Regions from separate parts of the Acidovorax sp. GW823-FHT02H02 genome, predicted to be linked through region 1. Evidence: predicted binding sites of a transcription regulator. Region 1 holds the regulator's gene; the other holds the start of a gene.
The links. Region 1 encodes NrdR, which represses ribonucleotide reductase genes. Its sites were predicted from a motif close to CACNANATNTNGTG; they were not measured.

Region 1 (6,964 bases):
GCCTTGGCCGCATCGCGCTGCCACGCCAGGGCGTCGGCAATATTGAGCTTGGGAGCGGCCAGCAATGCCTGGGCCTTCTCGGCCCATTCAGCCGCAATGACCTCCTGACCCTTGGCGCGGCGGATTTCATCCAGCCGTTCACGCACCGCGCGGGCGGCGCCCTTGTCACGCCCGCTCAGCTCCTTGAAGACCTCCTGCAGTTGCTCGGGCGCCGGCTGGGAAGCGAGCCAGTCACGGATGCGGGAAGCCCGCTCACTGGACGTGGCGGCCGAAAAAGCGCCGCCAGTCAGTGCATCCAGTGGATGCGACTCTTGGGTTTTGGCCGGGGCCGGGTTCACTTCAGGTGCGTCGGACATTTTGCTGCGAGAAAAAAAAGGAAACATGGATCCAATGGATAACGAAAACCGGACAGGCTGCGGTGGAAAGCTGGCCGCTGGGGCCCTGTGCAATGCGTGCCTGCAGGTGAGAAGACTATTTTCACCGGGTTCCAGCAAAAGACCACACCACGGTCCTGGACCACGCATCAAGCAATGATCTGACGCAAGCCGGTCAGGCCAGCGGACGCAGACAGGTCGGTTGATGGACTTCATCTCCCGGTACAACGGAATGCACCCAGGAAAACTGCCCCATTATCTATATATATGTGCAACCAACGAACAGGCCAGCGTGCCCCGTCAGCCGCCCGCGGCCTTCAGGGCCGCACGCTGAACGATGCACCAACAAGAAAGCCCGGAAAACAGGCCGCATGGCCTGCCCACCGGGCTTGACGGCTGACGCAACGGTCTTTGCCATCGTTTCGCAATCTGGAGATGAAGATCCACATTGCGAGGAGGCAAGGGATTGCCTCCAAGGTTTGCCATAAAAGCAGCATCTGCTGCACCTGGGCACTGCATGCCTTCGGCGGGAGACTTTGCCTTGTCTGGCGATGCCTGAAATCCACAGGCAGCGCCACCTTACCAAATTCGCGGGACCGACTCAAATCGCATTCTCAATGGGTCGTGCGAACACGATTGAATCTGACACACGGTCGTCACAGAATGCGTCTCAACATTTCCTTGAAATGGGCAAAAATCAACCTATTACTGTGATTTTTTACAGTTTTTTTATAACAAATTAGTATTTAAAACAAATTTGTTAGTATTGACTTGGCATTTAGTGAACTTCTAGAATCCGCCAGCCCCCAAAAAGGCTGGTAAAAACCCCAACCCGCTGCCGAACCCGGCTAAGTCAGTTCCTCGCTTCGCCTTATGAACGAAGCACGAAATTGATGGCGTACCAATCCAGGTGAGTGACTGAACCGATGCTGTCGTTGACTGCGGCATCGTCTGCAGAGCTCGCCTCAGAAAGGAAGAGCTATGACAGCGTCAGGAAAAATTGTCTCCGGTGTGCGAACCTTCGTGACCGATGTGACCGAAGGTTTCCTTGAGATCACCCACAACAGTTTTGCCCTCATCGGGCTGGCCGTTGCCTTTGTCGTCCTTACCCTTACCGCCCGCCCGGACTTGCGCCAGGCAGGCGAGGAGCAGCTGAGAGACTGGCTGCAGTCCCGTCAGGTGGCCCTGCTGGACATGCCGGTCGAGCTGGATGCCAGCGAGCGCGCCACCGCCACCAATCCCAAGGATCTGCCCAAAGAGCAGGCCGCGGTGGCTTACTGGCTGAGCAAGAAGTACCGCGTCGCGCCAGAACCCCTGAGCGCGCTGGTGGCCGAAGCCTATGAAACCGGCGCCCGCACCAAGATCGATCCGACCCTGATCCTGGCCATCATGGCCATCGAGTCGAGCTTCAACCCGTTTGCCCAGAGCGCTGTGGGCGCCCAGGGCCTGATGCAGGTCATGACGCGGGTCCACACCGACAAGTACGAGAACTTCGGTGGCCATTTCGCGGCGTTCGATCCGGTCACCAACCTGCGCGTGGGTGTGAAGGTGCTGCAGGAATGCATAGCGCGGGCCGGATCGGTGGAAGGCGGACTGCGCTACTACGTGGGCGCGGCCAATCTGCCGGATGACGGTGGCTACGCCGCCAAGGTGCTGGCCGAGCATTTCCGCTTGCGCCAGGTCGCTGGTGGACGTTCTGCCCCCATGAATCCACCCGCCACCCTGTCAACCCAGGCCCCGACCCGTACCGTTCCCGTCACTGCGCCCGCCGCTGCGCCCGAAACCGCCGGCGACAAGCTCGCACTGCTGTAAGGCCCTGGAACCCCGGGCGACCAGAGCAGGCGCCAGGTGCTGGTCGGCTACACTAGCGACGTACGCGACTGGCGATAGGCGCGGCTTCCCACAGGAGGCCGCCGCTGACGTGGAAACCGGCAAGGACATGCCCCTTGCGAACCACTAGGGAGCGTGCCGCAAAGGCTCAGAACCTTCTGCGTTCCGCCGTTCGCCTGGGCAGCCCCTGTTTCAAGGGACACAAGTTCATAGGACTGCCAATACCATGTACGACCGCAAAACTCTTGTCGAGCAAACCGATCCCGAACTCTTTGCCGCCATCCAGGCCGAAAACAAGCGCCAGGAAGAGCACATCGAGCTGATCGCCAGTGAAAACTATGCCTCACCCGCCGTCATGTGGGCACAGGGCACGCAGCTGACCAATAAATACGCCGAAGGCTACCCCGGCAAGCGCTACTACGGTGGCTGCGAGCATGTGGACGTGGCCGAGCAATTGGCCATTGACCGCGTCAAGCAGATCTTCGGCGCCGAGGCCGCCAACGTGCAGCCGCACTGCGGCGCCTCGGCCAACGAAGCCGTGTTCCTGGCCTTCCTCAAGCCCGGCGACACCATCATGGGCATGAGCCTGGCCGAAGGCGGCCACCTGACGCACGGCATGCCGCTGAACATGTCGGGCAAGTGGTTCAACGTGGTCTCCTACGGCCTGGATGCCAACGAAGCCATCGACTACGACGCGATGGAGAAGAAGGCCCACGAAACCAAGCCCAAGCTCATCATCGCCGGTGCCTCGGCCTACAGCCTGCACATCGACTTCGCGCGCTTTGCCAAGGTGGCCAAGGACGTGGGCGCGATCTTCATGGTGGACATGGCCCACTATGCCGGCCTGATCGCCGCCGGCGTGTACCCCAACCCCGTGCCGCACGCCGACGTGGTCACCTCCACTACGCACAAGAGCCTGCGCGGCCCGCGTGGCGGCATCATCCTGATGAAGGCCCAGCACGAGAAGGCCATCAACAGCGCCATCTTCCCTGGCCTGCAAGGCGGCCCGCTGATGCATGTGATCGCGGCCAAGGCCGTGGCTTTCAAGGAAGCACTGCAGCCCGAATTCAAGGCCTACCAGGAACAGGTCGCCAAGAACGCCAAGGTGGTAGCCGAGACGCTGACCGCACGCGGCCTGCGCATCGTCTCCGGCGGCACGCAGAGCCATGTGATGCTGGTGGACCTGCGCGCCAAAGGCATCACCGGCAAGGAAGCCGAGGCCGTGCTGGGCGCCGCCCACATGACCATCAACAAGAACGCCATCCCCAACGACCCTGAAAAGCCGATGGTGACCAGCGGCGTGCGCATTGGCACCCCCGCCATGACCACGCGCGGTTTCAAGGAAGAAGAAGCCCGCATCACAGCCAACCTGATTGCCGACGTGCTGGACAACCCGCGCGACGAAGCCAACATCGCCGCCGTGCGCGCCAAGGTCAACGCGCTGACGGCCCGCTTCCCGGTCTACGGTTAAGTCCGGCGCGCTGCTCCGATGAAGTGCCCCTTCTGCAGCCACCAGGAAACCCAGGTCGTCGAGACCCGGGTGTCGGAAGACGGGGACTTCATTCGCCGCAGGCGGCAGTGCGGCGCCTGCGACAAGCGCTTCACCACCTACGAGCGGCCGGAAGTGAACTTCCCGGCCATCGTCAAGAAGGATGGCCGCCGCATCGAGTACGAGCGCGGCAAGCTGCTCGCCTCGTTCAACCTGGCCCTGCGCAAGCGGCCCGTGAGCACCACCCAGATCGACAGCGCCATCGAGCGCATCGAGGAAAAGCTGCTCAACCTGGGGCAGCGCGAAGTGCTTTCCAGCCGCATCGGCGAACTGGTCATGCGCGAATTGAAGAAGCTCGACAAGGTGGCCTACATCCGTTTTGCCAGCGTGTACCGCAGCTTCGAGGACATCGACGACTTCCGCGCGATGGTCGATGAGGTGCGCAAGTAAATTGCGCCAGATTGAGAGCGTTTGGGCCCAAAGCGCTTCTGTACCAGGCGCCACCAGCCATCACTTAAATAGCAAGCCGTGGATCGATGGCACCACCACGGGGCCATGGGTGCGAAAATAGGCCTCCAGCGCGCCCAGATCCTGGCCACCACTCCACAGGGCTGGCGCCTGCGCGAACACCGTGAAATTGTCACCGCCACCGGCCAGATAGTTGCTGAGGGCGACGCGCACGGTGGCCGCATCGGCCAGGGGCTGGCCATGCAGCAACATGCGGCTGATGCGCGCACCGGCCGGCTGCGAGAGATCATAGGTATAGGCAAAACCGGCGCCAGTGCGGCACAGCCCGCCAGCAGGCCCGCCGCCATGGCCATCACCGCGCGGAAGCGGTGTAGCCATCGCCGCATCGCGGGCATGCGGGTTTAGAGCAACGCCGCCCGGATGGGCGGCACGCTGGCCACCACATCGGCGCACTGGGCGCGATGGCGCAGGGCGTGGTCCATCACCACCAGGGCCAGCAGCGCCTCGGCAATGGGCGCGGCGCGGATGCCCACGCAGGGGTCGTGGCGGCCCTTGGTGATGACTTCGGCGCTGTGGCCGTGGATGTCGATCGACTCACGCGGGCTGATGATGGAGCTGGTGGGCTTAATGGCGATGCTCACTTCCAGGTCCTGCCCGGTGCTGATGCCCCCGAGCACGCCGCCGGCGTTGTTGCTGCGAAAGCCCTCTGGACTCATGGAATCGCCATGCGTGGTGCCGCGCTGGGCCACGCTGGCAAAGCCGGCACCGATCTCCACGCCCTTGACTGCGTTGAGCCCCATCATGGCGTAGGCGATGTCAGCGTCGAGCTTGTCGAACAGGGGCTCGCCCAGGCCCACCGGCACGCCCGTGGCCTGCACGCGGATGCGGGCACCGCAGGAATCGCCCGCCTTGCGCAAGGCGTCCATGTAGTCCTCCAGCTGCGCCACCTCGGCCACCGGTGCAAAGAAGGGGTTGCCAGGCACATGGTCCCAGCTTTCGAACGGGATGGGCAGCTCACCGAGCTGCGTCATGCAGGCGCGAAACTGCACACCATATTGCTGGGCCAGCCACTTCTTGGCCACCGCGCCGGCCGCCACCGTGGGCGCCGTGAGGCGGGCTGACGAGCGGCCACCACCACGCGGATCACGGATGCCGTATTTGTGCCAGTAGGTGTAGTCGGCATGGCCGGGGCGAAAGCTCTCGGCGATGTTGCTGTAGTCCTTGCTGCGCTGGTCGGTGTTGCGGATCAGCAGAGCAATGGGCGTGCCGGTGGTCTTGCCCTCGTACACGCCCGAGAGGATTTCGACCGCATCGGGCTCGTTGCGCTGCGTGACGTGGCGGCTGGTGCCGGGGCGGCGCCGGTCCAGATCGGCCTGGATGTCGGCTTCGGAGAGCGACATGCCGGGCGGGCAGCCGTCGATCACGCAGCCAATGGCCGGGCCGTGGGATTCACCAAAATTGGTGACTGCGAATAGGGTGCCGAAGGTGTTGCCGCTCATGGCGCTGGATTATCCCAGAGCCCGGCACTTGCCCCGCAATGCAGGCGGCAAAACCATCGATCCCAAAAAAAAGCTGCAACCGCTTTACCATCAAGCGCTGCAGCCCTTTTCGACCAAAGAAATGACTCAGGCCGCCGGACGCGTGTCTTCGTCCGGCCAGTCGCGGATGTAGGCCTTGAGCATCTTGTTCTCGAAGTTCTGGGCGTCCACCACGGCCTTGGCCACGTCATAAAAACTGATCACGCCCATGAGCATCCTGCGGTCCATCACCGGCATGTAGCGCGCGTGGCGGTCGAGCATCATGCGGCGCACCTCATCCATGTCGGTTTCGAGCGTGCAGGTCAGGGGGTGGTCGTCCATGGCCGAACGCACCAGCATGCTGCCGATGCTGCCGCCGTTGCGCACCATGGCCTGGATCACTTCGCGAAAGGTGAGCATGCCCACCAGGTCGCCCAGCTCCATCACCACCAGCGAACCTATGTCTTTTTCCGCCATCACGCTCAAGGCGACGGCAATGGTTTCGTCCGGTGTCACGGTGTAGAGGGTGTTTCCCTTGACGCGAAGGATGTCGCTGACTTTCATGGTGTGCTCTCCGAGGGCGCGCTGGGCGCAACAGGCTGGTTCTCGGCAAATATAGCCCACAATGCCCGGCTGACCCGACAACCCTGGAGACACAAGATGCCCGGTTACTCCGACCCCGGCTTTGACACGCTGGCGCTGCATGCAGGCGCAGCACCCGACCCCGCCACCGGCGCGCGTGCCGTGCCTATCCACCTGACCACCTCGTTTGTCTTTGAATCGAGCGACCAGGCCGCCTCGCTGTTCAACCTCGAACGCCCAGGCCATGTGTACAGCCGCATCAGCAACCCCACCAATGCCGTGCTGGAGCAGCGCGTGGCGGCGCTGGAAGGCGGCGTGGGCTCGATCGCCGTGGCCAGCGGCCAGGCCGCGCTGCACTTGGCCGTTGCCACGCTGATGGGCGCGGGCAGCCACATCGTGGCCAGCACCGCGCTGTATGGCGGCTCGCAGAACCTGCTGCACTACACGCTGGCGCGCTTCGGCATCGAGACCACCTTTGTGAAGCCTGGCGACATCGACGCCTGGCGCGCCGCCGTGCGGCCCAATACCAAGCTCTTTTTTGGCGAGACCGTGGGCAACCCGGGCCTGGAAGTGCTGGACATCCCCACCGTGTCTTCAATAGCCCACGAGGCCGGCGTGCCGCTGCTGGTGGACTCTACTCTCACCTCGCCCTGGCTCATCCAGCCATTCGAGCATGGCGCCGATCTGGTCTACCACTCGGCCAC
Region 2 (6,964 bases), on a different contig from region 1:
TCCATTTCTGGCGGCGTGATGCGGCTTCCACCAGCCACTGGGGCTCGACTTCGAACGCGGTGGAGTACAGCGCCTTGATGTCCTGCGGCACGCGGTCGATGGGGTGCAGCGAGCCCTTGAAGTGCTTGAGGTCCATGATCATCACGTCGTCCCACAGACCCAGGCGCTTCAAGTCGCGCACCAGGCCGCCGTTGATGACCGTGAACTCGCCCGACAGGTTGGACTTGACCGACAGGTTGCCGAAGGAGGGCTCGATCGACGCGTCCACGCCGATGATGTTGGAGATCGTGGCCGTGGGGGCGATGGCGACGCAGTTGGAGTTGCGCATGCCGTCCTGTGCAATCTTCTTGCGCAGGGCATCCCAGTCCAGCGTGGACGAGCGGTCCACTTCCACATAGCCGCCACGGGCCTGCGACAGCATGTCCAGCGTGTCGAACGGCAGGATGCCGCGATCCCACAGCGAGCCCTTGTAGCTCGAATACTTGCCGCGCTCCCTGGCCAGCTCGGTGGACGCCCAGTAGGCGTAGTAGCAGATGGCTTCCATCGACTGGTCGGCGAATTCCACGGCTTCCTGCGAGGCGTAGGGGATGCGCAGTTCGTACAGGCTGTCCTGGAAGGCCATCACACCCAGGCCGACCGGACGGTGGCGCAGGTTGGAGTCGCGGGCCTTCTTGACCGCGTAGTAGTTGATGTCGATGACGTTGTCGAGCATGCGCATGGCGACCGTGATGGTCTTCTTGAGCTTGTCGTGGTCGATCTGGCCGTTCTTCAGGTGTTGCAGCAGGTTCACCGAGCCCAGGTTGCACACGGCGGTTTCGGTGTCGCTGGTGTTGAGCGTGATCTCGGTGCACAGGTTGGACGAGTGCACCACGCCAGCGTGCTGCTGGGGCGAGCGCACGTTGCAGGCATCCTTGAACGTGATCCAGGGGTGGCCGGTCTCGAACAGCATGGTCAGGATCTTGCGCCACAGATCGGTGGCCTGTACCGTCTTGGCGGGTTTGATCTCGCCGCGTGCAGCCTTTTCTTCATAGGCCACGTAGGCTTTTTCAAACGCGGCACCAAACAGGTCGTGCAGGTCGGGCACGTTGGAGGGCGAGAACAGCGTCCAGGTGCCCTTTTCCATCACGCGGCGCATGAACAGGTCGGGAATCCAGTTGGCCGTGTTCATGTCGTGCGTGCGGCGGCGGTCGTCGCCGGTGTTCTTGCGCAGCTCCAGGAACTCCTCGATGTCCAAGTGCCAGGTTTCCAGGTAGGTGCAGACGGCGCCCTTGCGCTTGCCGCCCTGGTTCACCGCCACGGCGGTGTCGTTGACCACCTTGAGGAAGGGCACCACGCCCTGCGATTCGCCGTTGGTGCCCTTGATGTGGCTGCCCAGGGCGCGCACGCGGGTCCAGTCATTGCCCAGGCCGCCGGCAAACTTGGACAGCAGCGCGTTTTCCTTGATCGACTCGTAGATGCCATCGAGGTCGTCGGGCACCGTGGTCAGGTAGCACGATGACAGCTGCGAGCGCAGCGTGCCGCTGTTGAACAGCGTGGGCGTGCTGGACATGAAGTCGAAGCTGGAGAGGATTTCGTAGAACTCGATGGCGCGGGCTTCGCGATCGATCTCGTTCAGCGCCAGGCCCATGGCCACGCGCATGAAGAAGGCCTGGGGCAGTTCGATGCGGGATTTTTTGACATGCAGGAAATAGCGGTCATACAGGGTCTGCAGGCCGAGGTAATCGAACTTCAGGTCGCGCTCGGCCTTGAGCGCGGCGCCCAGACGCTGCAGGTCGTACTGCAGCAGGCGTTCATCGAGCAGGTCGTTTTCCACCCCCTTCTTGATGAACTGGGGGAAATAGTCCACGTAGCTCTGCGCCATTTCGCTCTGGGCCACTTCTTTGCCCAGGACTTCCCGCACGATGGTGTGCAGCAACAGGCGCGCCGTGGCGTAGGTGTAGTCCGGGTCTTTTTCGATGAGCGTGCGGGCGGCAAGGATGGATGCCTTGTAGACCTCTTCCATAGGCACGCCGTCATACAGGTTGCGCATGGTTTCCGCCACGATGGGCTGGGCCGACACATCTGCGCCGAGGCCGACGCAGGCGGATTCGATCAGGGACTGAAGGCGGGCCAGGTCCAGAACGACGCGTTCGCCGTTGTCCAGCACATGCAACTGGGGTGCCGTTGGCGTCTGCTCTTCGCTTTGCCGGGCACGCTCCTGGGTGCGGCGTTCACGATAGAGCACATAGGCCCGTGCAATTTCATGGTGGCCACTGCGCATGAGGCCCAGTTCCACCTGGTCCTGCACGTCTTCGATGTGGAAGGTTCCGCCGCCAGGACGCGAGCGCATCAGCGCGCGGGTCACATTCTGGGTCAGCGTATCCACCACTTCGCGCACGCTGGCCGATGCGGCGCCCTGCGTGCCATGCACCGCCAGAAAGGCTTTCATCATGGCGACGGCGATCTTTTGCGGCTCGAACGGGACGACCGCGCCGTTGCGCCGGATGATCTGGTAATGCGTCAGCACGTTGGCGGATGCGCCGCTGTGTGCTGGCTGCGCTTGCGGGGTGGCTGCGAGGGCGGCGACGGGGGTGTTCAAAGCAGCTTGCATGGGGTTCCTCTTCTGTGGGCTGTCTGGGATGGGCTGACGGGCTGGAAACGCTGCCGCGGTGCCCGGATGGGGCGCGGCGTTCAATCTTTTGCACACTAGCTATGGTGTGTCGATAGTGTTCAAGACACTACCGGTAGTGTACAACCGGGAAAACCCTTCTCGCCTGAAACCATCCGTGGCGCGGTTGTTCGGCAGGGTGTTGGCAAGCACGGAGAGCCGCGTATCGCCGGCATCTCATGACCCGGATCAAGCAATGTCGGGCCGTACAGGCGGTTTTTCGGTAGCAGCCCGCATGGGCATTGCGTCCGATATTTTTTTCAATTTGTCGTGAACGCGTTGCAAGGAGTGATGCTTGCTCGCGACAGCCGCATCATGGGCCGGGGGGCGGTGCGTTGCGGGTGCCGATCGGAAACCGGGCGAGAGGCCACCCAAGCAGGTTCTGCAGCCGTGACCAGTCAAATCCGGGTCCTGGATCCTGTTTGCGTCCTGGCGCGATGTGTTCGTGTCCCGCCACATGGGCAATGGGGTAGCGCTCCTGGATGTCGGCGCACAGACGGGCCAGCACCTCGTATTGCGCCGGTTCAAAGGTCTGTCCTTCCAGTCCCTCCAGCTCGATGCCGATGGAGTCGTCGTTGCATTGGGCGCGTCCACGGTAACTGGATTGGCCGGCATGCCAGGCGCGCTGGTCGCAGTCCACAAATTGCCAGAGGGTGCCGTCGCGCGCTATGAAAAAGTGCGAAGACACCTGCAGCCCCCGGATGCTTTGGAAGTAGGGGTGGGCGTCCCAGTCCAGTGTGTTGGCAAACAGCCGTTGCACTGCCCCGTTGCCATAGTGTCCCGGCGGAAGGCTGATGGAGTGGACCACGATCAGGTCCACGGCGCCGCCGCCGGGGCGCGGGCCAAAATTGGGCGACGGCTGCCGCAGGGCGTCCCGATGCCAGCCTGCGTTCCACAAGTCCGGGGCGGGTGGCCCGTCAGGCAAGGTCGTCATGCACGTCGTTGTCGTTCGGCGCGGCGATGTTCAAGCGGGCGATGCGGTAGCGAATCTGGCGCAGGCTGATGCCCAGGCGCGCCGCCGTGGCGGTCCGGTTGAAGTTGGCCTCACGCAGCGCGCGCACCAGGATCTCGCGTTCCTGCTGGTCCAGCCAGGCCTGAAGATCACTGGGCAGCGTGGCACAGGGGGCCGGCCCGCCCGTTGCCGGCGTGCCAGGCGGTATGGGAGCGACGGGCGTTGGCGGGGCGGGGCGCGGGGGGCGGTTGCCAAAGGCATCGGCCGTGGAGGGGGCGCACTCCACATGCAGTTCTTCCTCGTCACTCAGTGCCACCGCCCGGTGCAGCAGGTTCTCCAGCTCGCGCACGTTGCCGGACAGGGGGTAGCTGGCAATGGTGCTCAGCGCATGCTCGGTGAGCGCTGGTGGCTTGATTCCCGATTCGTGCGCAATGCGGGCCAGCAAGGCGGCGCACAAGGCAGGCAGGTCCTCCCGACGCTCGCGCAGCGGCGGAATGACGATCTCGATCACGTTCAGGCGGTAATACAGGTCCTGGCGGAACCGGCCCGACAGCACATCGGCAGCCAGGTCCCGGTGGGTGGCGCTCACGATGCGCACGTCCACGGTTTCCTCCTGGGTGGAGCCCAGCGGCCGCACGCTGCGCTCCTGGATGGCGCGCAGCAACTTGGATTGCATGGCCAGCGGCAGGTCGCCGATTTCGTCCAGAAACAGCGTGCCCCCGCGTGCGGCCTGAAAGTAGCCGTCGCGATCCTGGCTGGCGCCGGTGTAAGAGCCTTTGCGGGCACCGAAAAATTCGGCTTCGAGCAGGTTTTCGGGGATGGCGCCGCAATTGACGGCGATGAGAGGGCCTTCAGCGCGCTGGCTGCTGGCGTGCAGCGCCTGGGCCACGAGTTCCTTGCCCGTGCCCGACTCGCCGTGGATCAGCACCGGGGCCATGCTGCGGGCAACCTTGGCGATGCGCTGCTTGACGTTGCGAATGGCCGGCGATTCGCCCACGATGCGGTCCATCGCACCCCCGGTGCCGAAGGGTTCGGCCGTGCTGCCCGTGCGTCCGGCATTGCGGCTGGAACGTGGCGCGGGGACGCCCCCCGTTCCCTGCACGGCCGAAGCCACCACCGAGCGGAACTGTTTCAGGTCTACCGGCTTCGTCAGGTAATCGAACGCGCCCGAACGCAGGGCTTCCACCGCATTTTCCGCGGATCCGTAAGCCGTCATGACCACGCAGCGCTCCCGGCGCTGCTGGTCGCGCAGGTCCCGCAGCAGCTCCATGCCAAAGCCGTCGGGCAGGCGCATGTCGGTGATGACGGCGTCAAACCGCAGGTCTTTGAGTTGCTGGCGCGCCTCCTGCATGCTGGAGGCGGTTTCCACCCGGTAGCCTTCGCGCAGCAGCGTGAGTTCGTACAGGGTGCGCAGATCGGGCTCGTCATCGACGACGAGGATGGAGGCAGCTGGGGCGTTCATGGATTCAGGGGCGTTTCAGACCACGATGGTGTCAAACAGGGTTGCATTCTCTGCAGGGCGCGTGTTGCGGCGGAAACCCACGGTGAAGGCATTGCCACCGGTCTCGCCGCGCTTTGTGGTGCGCGCCAGGCGCTGGTAGCGAATGGATGCGCTGTGGCGCTGGCACAGCTCCCGGCAGATATACAGGCCCAGCCCGCTTGATCGGCTTTCAGAGGAAAAGAAGGGCTCGAACAGGTGGCGCTCCACCGATTTGTCCATGGGCGCACCATCGCTCCATACCTGCAGGCTGACGGCCCCCGAGGGGCTGACGCGCGTGGTGACGACCAGCGAATCGTCGTGCTGGCCCTTGTAGCGCAGGGCATTGTCCAGCAGGTTGAACAGTACACGCCGCAGGTGCTCCGTATCAAACTCGATCTGGGCCCCATGGGCCCTCAGTGAAATGGTGGCGCTGCGCTGCGCCGGGTCCTGGCGTTGCCAGTCGGTACAGATTTGGGCCACGGCGTCGTCCAGCATCAGTGTGGAGGCGGGCGCATGGCTGATCTGGTGCTGCACGCGGGCGATGTCCAGCACCTCTTCGGCGATGCGCGCCAGGCGCTCTGCATTCTGCCGCACCATCTGGGCCAGCCGCTGGTGGCCCGCGTCGCTGAGGTCCTCCTCCAGCAAGGCATTGGCCTGAACGATGGCCGCCAGCGGGTTGCGTATTTCGTGTGCCACGGCGGCAGACATGCGGCCCATGGCGGCCAGCTTTTCCGTGCGCAAGCGCGCTTCCAGCTCGCGCAGATCGTGCAGGAACATCACGCACAGGCGCTCTTCGGGCTCTGGCAGTGATTCACCGCGCGAGGTGGTGAGCCAGGTGCGCACATGCAGTCCGGTCGGGCTCTGCCCGGGGTGCAGCAGGTCCGCGTCGGCCGTGACGGGCTGACCCCGGCGGAATGTGCGCTGCGCCAGCGACACCAGCGGCTCCCAGGCGGGGCTATTGTTCAGGGCAAAAGGAGGTTTCAGGGCACCGGGGCCACCCAGCAACAGCAATGCAGCAGGGTTGGCAATGCGCACCATATCCTGGTTGTCCAGCACCAGGACCCCGTCGGTGAGGTGCTCGATCACCAGCGCGTTCACCTGCGACTGCACTTGTGCTGCCCTCTGGCTTTGCAGTGCCAGCTGCTGTTCGCGCGCCAGTCGCACGGACAACTGGTGCACCAGGTAGGAGATGATGAAAAAGCCGGTGCCTGTGAGGGCGCTCTGGAGGTAGCGGGCTGCGTCATCCCCGCCGCTGTGCAGGCCCTGCCACCAGGCCCAGGCCAGCAGCAGCAAGGTGACGCCCGCCGTCGTGCCGAGGGCCAGGGTCAGCGTGCCCAGCACCGCCGCCATCAGGATGGGCAGGCCGAACAGGGGGGTGTAATTCATGGTGCCGGCCTGCAGCAACTGCAGGGCGCACACTGCCGCCAGGTCCACTCCGATGAACGGGAGCCATCGGGCTCCCGCCGTGGGCGGTGGTGGGGCGCGGCCCGCCAGCGTGCGCTCGGCCAGGGTCGCGGCCAGGTAGGCCAGGCACACCGCCAGCACTGCCGGCTCCACCGCCAGGTTCATGAACTGGCCCAGGCCCTGCAAAAAAAGCAGTGCCATCGCCACCATCACGCGGCCTGTCAGGAACCCACGCCACAGGCGCACAAAAGGCGCATCAGCCGCTGAAGGGGCAAGGCCTGGCAGGAGATGGGGCATGGTGTCAGGCGCTGTGCTGGCGTCTGTGCTCGGCGCTGCAGTAGGCGTGATTGCCCAGCATCAGCGCCTCGGCGCGCGGCACATGTACGCCGCAGTGCTCGCAGGCCACCATGTCCTGCGGCAGAAGGGGAGCCCGGGGCTCTGCCCTGGCGGCGCCGGAGATGGTGGGCCGGCGGCTGCGCCA

Region 2: AC1RDS_RS11255 (ribonucleoside-diphosphate reductase subunit alpha) is a predicted target of NrdR. The motif match lies at 2,684-2,697, and genes of this name have one in related genera.

The regions. Positions count from the first base shown of each region.
Region 1 is NZ_JBXAJH010000021.1:5,712-12,675, forward strand. It holds gene AC1RDS_RS18685 (DUF349 domain-containing protein) at 1-383, opposite strand, end outside; gene AC1RDS_RS18690 (lytic transglycosylase domain-containing protein) at 1,356-2,186, shown strand; ZMP/ZTP riboswitch at 2,241-2,393, shown strand; gene glyA (serine hydroxymethyltransferase) at 2,431-3,675, shown strand; gene nrdR (transcriptional regulator NrdR) at 3,694-4,143, shown strand; gene AC1RDS_RS18705 (5'-nucleotidase C-terminal domain-containing protein) at 4,204-4,539, opposite strand; gene aroC (chorismate synthase) at 4,563-5,660, opposite strand; gene AC1RDS_RS18715 (CBS domain-containing protein) at 5,787-6,242, opposite strand; gene AC1RDS_RS18720 (O-acetylhomoserine aminocarboxypropyltransferase) at 6,339-6,964, shown strand, end outside.
Region 2 is NZ_JBXAJH010000009.1:46,109-53,072, forward strand. It holds gene AC1RDS_RS11255 (ribonucleoside-diphosphate reductase subunit alpha) at 1-2,590, opposite strand, end outside; gene ampD (1,6-anhydro-N-acetylmuramyl-L-alanine amidase AmpD) at 2,961-3,581, opposite strand; gene AC1RDS_RS11265 (sigma-54-dependent transcriptional regulator) at 3,565-5,061, opposite strand; gene AC1RDS_RS11270 (ATP-binding protein) at 5,077-6,780, opposite strand; gene AC1RDS_RS11275 (PP0621 family protein) at 6,785-6,964, opposite strand, start outside.